DNA from 3 places in the Actinokineospora sp. PR83 genome. Region 1 is predicted to be linked to each of the others. Evidence: riboswitches for the same ligand, from Rfam matches in the RefSeq annotation. Region 1 holds a riboswitch; each other region holds the start of a gene.

Region 1 (2,258 bases):
ACCGCGCTGGTCGCCAACCTGCCCTACAACGTGGCCGTGCCGGTGGTGCTGCACCTGCTGGCGGAACTGCCCTCGCTGCGCACCGTGCTGGTCATGGTCCAGGCGGAGGTGGCCGACCGGATGGCGGCCGGGCCGGGCTCGCGGGTCTACGGGGTGCCCAGCGCCAAGGTGGCCTGGTACGCCTCGGCCAAGCGGGTCGCCACCGTGCCCAGGACGGTGTTCTGGCCGGTCCCCAACGTCGACTCCGCGCTGGTGCTGATGACCCGCCGCCCGACCCCCGACGCGGACCGGGCCGCGGTGTTCGGCGTCGTCGACGCCGCGTTCGCCCAGCGGCGCAAGACGCTGCGCGCGGCGCTGGCCGGGTGGGCCGGGTCGGCCGCCCGCGCGGAGGAGGTCCTGGTCGCGGCCGGGGTGGACCCCGGGGCGCGCGGTGAGCAGTTGGACATCGACGCGTTCGTGCGCATCGCCGCCGCCCGCTGAGCACCGACCGCACCGGGTACCCACCGCGGCCGGAGATCACTACTCCGCTGGTGTGATCTCGCGCGGTGTTGTCGTCGCGCGCTTGCTTTTGAGCATCCCCATCGGGTGTACTTTGTGAGCATTCCATCCCGAGCGGCTGAGAGACCTGGCTCGTTGACGCCGCAGCAACCACCCACCGAGGGCAGGTGCTACCGCCAGGAACGATGGAGGAACCACGATGCGAATCCTCACCACCCGGCGGGTCATCGACCAATGCCGACGAGGCGTGACCGCATGTCGTCGTACGCGCGTATCTGGCTGAGCTGTCCCCAGTAGAACGTCGTCTTCGTACCACCCCAGCCCGTCCTGCCCCGGAACGTCCACTGTGGACGCGAGCCGGTCCGGAGGGCTGCCGTCGCGCCGCGTTGGAGCAGATCGTGATCACCGTTGAGAACCTGACCAAGTCCTTCCCCGGCGACAGTGGCCCCGTGCACGCCCTGCAGGACGTCACCCTGGACGTCCCCGCGGGCTCCATCACCGGCGTGGTGGGCCCCACCGGGTCCGGCAAGTCCACCCTCGCCCGCCTCGTCGCCCTCCAGGAGCGCCCCGACTCCGGCGTCATCCGGTTCGACGGGTTCAACACCTCCGGCCTCGACCCGCGCAGGCTCCGCGCGGCCCGCCGCCGCATCGGCGTGGTGCAGCGGGGCGGCCTGCTGGAGCAGCGCACCGCCGCGGGCAACATCGCCCTCCCCCTGGAGCAGGCGGGCGTCGACGGCCCCCAGCGCCGGGAGAAGGTGGGCAGGCTCCTGGACCTGATCGGCCTCACCGACAAGGCCGCCCACTACCCCGAGGCCCTGACCCCGGGCCAGCAGGCCAGGGTCGCGGTCGCCAGGGCCCTGGTCGGCGACCCCGGCCTCCTGCTCGCCGACGACCCCACCCGCGACCTCGACGCCGACGGTGCCGCGGGCGTCCTCACCGTCCTGGACCGCGCCCGCGCCGAACTGGGCGCCACGGTCCTCGTCGCCACCGACGACGCGGGCGTCGTCCGCCGCATCGCCGACGACGTCGCCCTCCTCGACGGCGGCCGGATCACCGAGGCGGGCCACCTGCTCTCGCTGGTCCAGGACCCCCGCAGCGCCGTCGCCCAGTCCCTCCTCCCGGAGATCGACGCCCCGAAGGCCGCCAAGGCCCGCCACGACCGCCTGGCCGAGGTCGTCCTCGTCGGCTTCGCCGCCGTCGGCGCCCTCCTCCCGGAGGCCACCTCCCGCTTCGGCACCACCATCTCGGTCGTCGGCGGCGGCCTGACCCGCATCGGCGAGACCCCGGTCGCCCGCTTCCTCCTCGGCCTCTCCGGCACCCAGGCCGACACCGCCCTGACCTGGATCGCCGAACGCGGCGGCCAGGTCCAGCAGCGCCGCACCGGCCCCCAGGGCCTGGTCGCCGCCTGCGCCTGATCCGCACGACGAACCACCGCGCCCGCCCCACCGGCACCCCCGGCAGGGCGGGCGCGGTGCTTTTCCCGACCCCCGCCACCCGAAACCCCGCCGAGGCGCAGCCGCCGACCACCCCACCAGCGGGCAGCCGAGTGACCAGCCACCCGCAACCCCACCAGGCGCAGCGAAAGCCAGCCACCCCCGCAACCGCCGGCCCGGTGACCACATGCCCGGGTGGGTGGATGTGCTTGGGTGGGGGTAGCGATCATGTGCAAGCCTGCTTGGGCTGTGGGGCATCTCTTCAGCCCCACTCGGTCACACTGGGCGCATGATCGCTGTAGGGGCCCCGCCCGAGCAGATCCACCC
Region 2 (2,258 bases), on a different contig from region 1:
GGTCATGATCCTGGCCGAGGGTGGTCTCACCACCCGCTGGGTCGAGGTCAAACCGGCGCTCTGGCCGGGAGTGGCACTGTCCACTGTGGCCGTCGGGGTCAGCATCGGGGTGACCGCGCTCGGGTTGCACCTGCTCCTGGACTTCGACTGGCGGCTGGCCCTGCTCTGGGGCGCGGTGCTGGCCTCCACCGACGCCGCCGCCGTGTTCAGCGTGCTGCGCAACCTCTCGGTCACCCGGCGGCTGGTCGGGTCGCTGGAGCTGGAGAGCGGCATGAACGACGCCCCCAGCTACATCGCCGTGGTGCTGCTGGCCTCCACCGACCCGGTCACCTGGTCGCTGCCGCTCACCCTGGCCTACGAACTCGCGGTCGGTCTGGCCCTCGGCGTCGGCCTGGGCTGGCTGGGCGCGCTCACCCTGCGCCGCGCCGCGCTGCCCGCCACCGGCCTGTACCCGCTGGCCACGGTCGCGGTGTGCGTGCTCGCCTTCGCAGGCGGGCAGGCCGCGCACGCCTCCGGACTGCTCGCCGCCTACGTCGCCGGGCTGGTGCTGGGCAACTCCAAGCTGCCGCACCGCTCCGACACGGTCTCCTTCGCCGAGGGGCTCGGCTGGCTGGCCCAGATCGGCCTGTTCGTCCTCTTGGGACTGTTCGCCTCACCGGGCAGGCTGCTCGACGCGATCATCCCCGGTCTGGTCGCCGGTGCCCTGCTGACCCTGCTGGCCCGGCCGCTGTCGGTGCTGGTGTCGATGGTGCCGTTCCGGATGCCCTGGCGCGAACAGGTCTTCCTGTCCTGGGCCGGGCTGCGCGGGGCCGTGCCCATCGTGCTGGCCATGATCCCGCTGTCGCAAGGCGTTCCCGGCGCGCAGCAACTGGTCGACGCCGTGTTCGTGCTGGTGATCGTGCTGACCCTGGTGCAGGGCACCACGCTCGGGCTGCTGGCGAAGCTGCTGCGGCTCGACACCGGCGCGCAGCCCAAGGAGGTCGACGTCGACGTGGCGACCCTCGACGAGCTCAACGCGGAGCTGTTGCAGGTCACCATCCCCGTCGGGTCCAAGCTGCACGGCGTCTACCTGTCGGAGCTGCGGCTGCCGCCGGGCGCCTCGGTCAGCCTCGTCGCCCGCGGCGCGGGGGCGTTCACCCCGGCCACCACGACCCGGTTGCAGGAGCTGGACCAGGTCCTGGTGGTCACCACCCAGGAGGCCAGGGCCGCCGCCGAGACCCGCATCCGCGCGGTCGACCGGGCGGGCCGCTTCGCCCGCTGGAAGGGCGAGACCGGCAAACCCTGAGCCGTGACGCCGATCCCACTCGGTGGATCGGGTCTCGATCCGCGGCGCCGCGTCGGCTATGGTCTTCGGCAAGGTCATGAGCGCCAGCGTCAAGCCCCGGTTTGCTGGCCGGCAACCCTCCTCCGCGGTGGGGTGCCCCGGGTGAGGACCTGGTCCTCCCGCGAGGTGCGGGACGGGCAAGCGCGGACCCCCCTCACCGGCCAGGGTCCTCACGACCCTGGAGGTACGCCATGACGCTCGCCATCCCCAGCCGCCGCACCGCCGGACCGGCCCGCGACACCGGCTGTGCCACCGAGCCCGGGACCGACGGCGCCGCCGGGACCCCCGCCGTGCCGCCCGTGGTGGGGGCGCGGCTGGCCGTCCCGCTGGTCGACGGCCGCCGGGTGACCTACGCCAACCTCGACCACGCCGCCAGCACCCCCGCCCTGGAGGCCGTGCGCGACGCCGTGGACGAGCTGCTGCCCTGGTACGCCAGCGTGCACCGCGGCGCCGGGTTCGCCTCCCAGGTCTGCACCCGGGTGTACGACCAGGCCCGCGACGTGCTCCGCCGGTTCGTCGGCGCCCACGGCACCGACGAGGTCGTCTTCACCCGCAACACCACCGACAGCCTGAACCTGCTGGCCGGGGTGCTGCCCCGGGGCACGTCCGTGGTCCTGTTCGACACCGAGCACCACGCGGCGCTGCTGCCCTGGCGCGGCCCGCGCGTGCACCGCCTGCGCACCCCGGAGAGCGCGGGCGACGCCGTCCTGGCGCTGGACCGGGCGCTGGCCGACTGCGCCGTCGGGCCGCGCCTGGTGGTGCTGACCGCCGCCTCCAACGTCACCGGCGAGGTCTGGCCGATCGCCGAGCTGTCCGCCGTCGCCCGTCGCCACGGCGCCAGGGTCGCCCTCGACGCCGCGCAGCTCGCCCCGCACCGGCCGGTCGACATCCGCGCCCTCGACGTCGACTGGGTCGCCCTGTCCGGGCACAAGCT
Region 3 (2,258 bases), on a different contig from region 1:
CCAGCCGGAACGGGTCGGCGCGGCCCGCGCCCGCGACCCTGGCGACCGTGCGGACCGCGTCGGCGAGGGCGTCGGCCACTAGGACGTGCGGGACACCGGTCTGCATGGCCCAGCGCAGGGCCTCCAGGGCGCCCGCGGTGTCGCCGGTGACGGCCTTCTCGGCGACGGCGAAGCCGGTGACGTCGGCGCGGCCGCGGTGGTAGCGGCGGACGGCCTCCTCGGTGACCGCCCCGGCGGTGTCGGCGACCAGCTGCTGGGCGGCGGCGGCGAGTTCGCGCAGGTCGGAGCCGACCGAATCGATCAGCGCGGCGACGGCGGCCGGATCGGTCTTGCCGCCCGCCTGGCGGATCTCGTTGCGGACGAAGTTCTCCCGCTCGGGAGCCTTGGTGATTTTGGCGCACTCGGTGACCACCGCACCCGCCTTGCGCATCGCCGCGACGATGTCCTTGCCCGGCTTGCGGCCGCCGCCGTTGTGCACGACCGCCAGCACGATGCCCTCGGCAGGCTGCTTGGCGTAGGAGGTGACCAGGGCGGCAATGTCCTGGGTGGCCTCGTGCGCGGCGTCGAGGACGATGACCCTGCCCTCGGCGAACAGCGAGGGGCTGACCAGTTCGGCCAGCTCAGGGGCTGTGAGTTCGGACACCCGGATCCGGGTGAGGTCAGCCGAGGCGTCGGCGAGCCGGGCGGTCTCCAGCGCCGCGCGCACCGCCCGTTCGACCAGCAACTCCTCCTCGCCGAGCACGAGTTGCAGCGGCGCGGGCGTGACCGAGGGGGAACTCACCCGGGCAATCCTGCCACGGCGGCGGCGCTCAGGATTGCGCAGACGCGGCGGGGGGCGCTCTCGGATTCTGGAAAGGGGATTGGCCGACGGCGCGTTTGTTGCCGTAGCGTTGCGGGCGTGCCGGGGGCAACCTCGGTCCTTGTGTGCGCCAGACAACTGAATACCGCTCATCCAGAGGGGCAGAGGGAACGGCCCGACGAAGCCCCGGCAACCGGCACCCACCACTTTCCACCGCGACGAATCAGCGGCCGGGAGGTCGGCGGGCCACGGTGCCAATTCCGACCCGCCACGCGGGAGAGATGAGGAGTGTCCTCGATGACATCGACCGTCGACATCCAGCAGGCCGCCACCACCGGCGCCTTCGACCTCGGCCCCGCCCGCGCCCTGTCGTGCCGGGAGTGCGGCCACCGCATCCCGCTTGCCGCTGAGTTCGCCTGCGCCGAGTGCTTCGGCCCCCTCGAGGTCTCCTACGACTTCGGGAACATCACCCGGGAGAGCATCGAGGCCGGGCCCCAGTCGATCTGGCGCTACCGCGGCCTGCTCCCCGTGCCGTCGGACGTGCGGGAGCACCCCAACACCGAGCCCGGCATGACCCGCCTGGTCAAGGCCGACCGGCTCGGCGCCGCCCTGGGCCTGAAGTCGCTGTGGGTCAAGGACGACACCGGCAACCCCACGCACTCCTTCAAGGACCGGGTCGTCGCCGTGGCGCTCGCCGCCGCCCGCGAACTCGGCTTCCGGGTGCTGGCCTGTCCGTCGACCGGCAACCTGGCCAACGCCGTCGCCGCCGCCGCGGCGCGGGCGGGCTGGGAGTCGGTCGTGCTGATCCCCTCCAACCTGGAGCGGGCGAAGATCCTCACCACCGCGGTCTACGACGGCGCCCTGATCGCCGTCGACGGCAACTACGACGACGTGAACCGGCTGGCCACCGAACTGGCCGCCGAGCACGAGGACTGGGCGTTCGTGAACGTCAACGTCCGCCCGTACTACGCCGAGGGCTCCAAGACCCTGGGCTACGAGGTGGCCGAGCAGCTCGGCTGGCGGCTGCCCGAGCAGATCGTGATCCCGGTCGCCTCCGGCTCCCAGTTGACCAAGGTCGACAAGGCGTTCCGCGAGTTCGGCGAGCTGGGCCTGGTCGAGGCCACCCCGTACAAGGTGTTCGGCGCCCAGGCCACCGGCTGCTCGCCGGTGTCGACGGCGTTCAAGGGCGGCCACGACGTGGTGCGCCCGGTCAAGCCGGACACCATCGCCCGCTCCCTGGCCATCGGCGCCCCCGCCGACGGCCCGTACGTGCTCGACGCCGTCCGCCGCACCGGTGGCGCGGTCGAGGACGTCACCGACGCCGAGGTCGTCGAGGGCATCCGCCTGCTGGCCCGCACCGAGGGCATCTTCGCCGAGACCGCGGGCGGGGTCACCGTCGCCACGGCCAGGAAGCTCATCGCGGCGGGCAAGATCGACCCCGACGCCGAGACCGTCCTGC

Evidence for each region. A riboswitch is a leader RNA that binds a small molecule or an ion and turns the genes downstream of it on or off. The one in region 1 is predicted to bind S-adenosylmethionine.
Region 2: it holds a riboswitch for S-adenosylmethionine, as region 1 does, so the genes downstream of both, L6E12_RS02330 (aminotransferase class V-fold PLP-dependent enzyme) here and L6E12_RS32725 (methionine ABC transporter ATP-binding protein) in region 1, are expected to answer to the same signal.
Region 3: it holds a riboswitch for S-adenosylmethionine, as region 1 does, so the genes downstream of both, thrC (threonine synthase) here and L6E12_RS32725 (methionine ABC transporter ATP-binding protein) in region 1, are expected to answer to the same signal.

The regions. Positions count from the first base shown of each region.
Region 1 covers NZ_JAJCXD010000127.1:57,696-59,953, reverse strand. The annotation lists gene rsmA (16S rRNA (adenine(1518)-N(6)/adenine(1519)-N(6))-dimethyltransferase RsmA) at 1-480, shown strand, start outside; SAM riboswitch class I at 601-690, shown strand; gene L6E12_RS32725 (methionine ABC transporter ATP-binding protein) at 897-1,913, shown strand.
Region 2 covers NZ_JAJCXD010000008.1:3,340-5,597, forward strand. The annotation lists gene L6E12_RS02325 (potassium/proton antiporter) at 1-1,285, shown strand, start outside; SAM riboswitch class IV at 1,358-1,474, shown strand; gene L6E12_RS02330 (aminotransferase class V-fold PLP-dependent enzyme) at 1,516-2,258, shown strand, end outside.
Region 3 covers NZ_JAJCXD010000040.1:205,749-208,006, forward strand. The annotation lists gene holA (DNA polymerase III subunit delta) at 1-781, opposite strand, end outside; SAM riboswitch class I at 946-1,087, shown strand; gene thrC (threonine synthase) at 1,097-2,258, shown strand, end outside.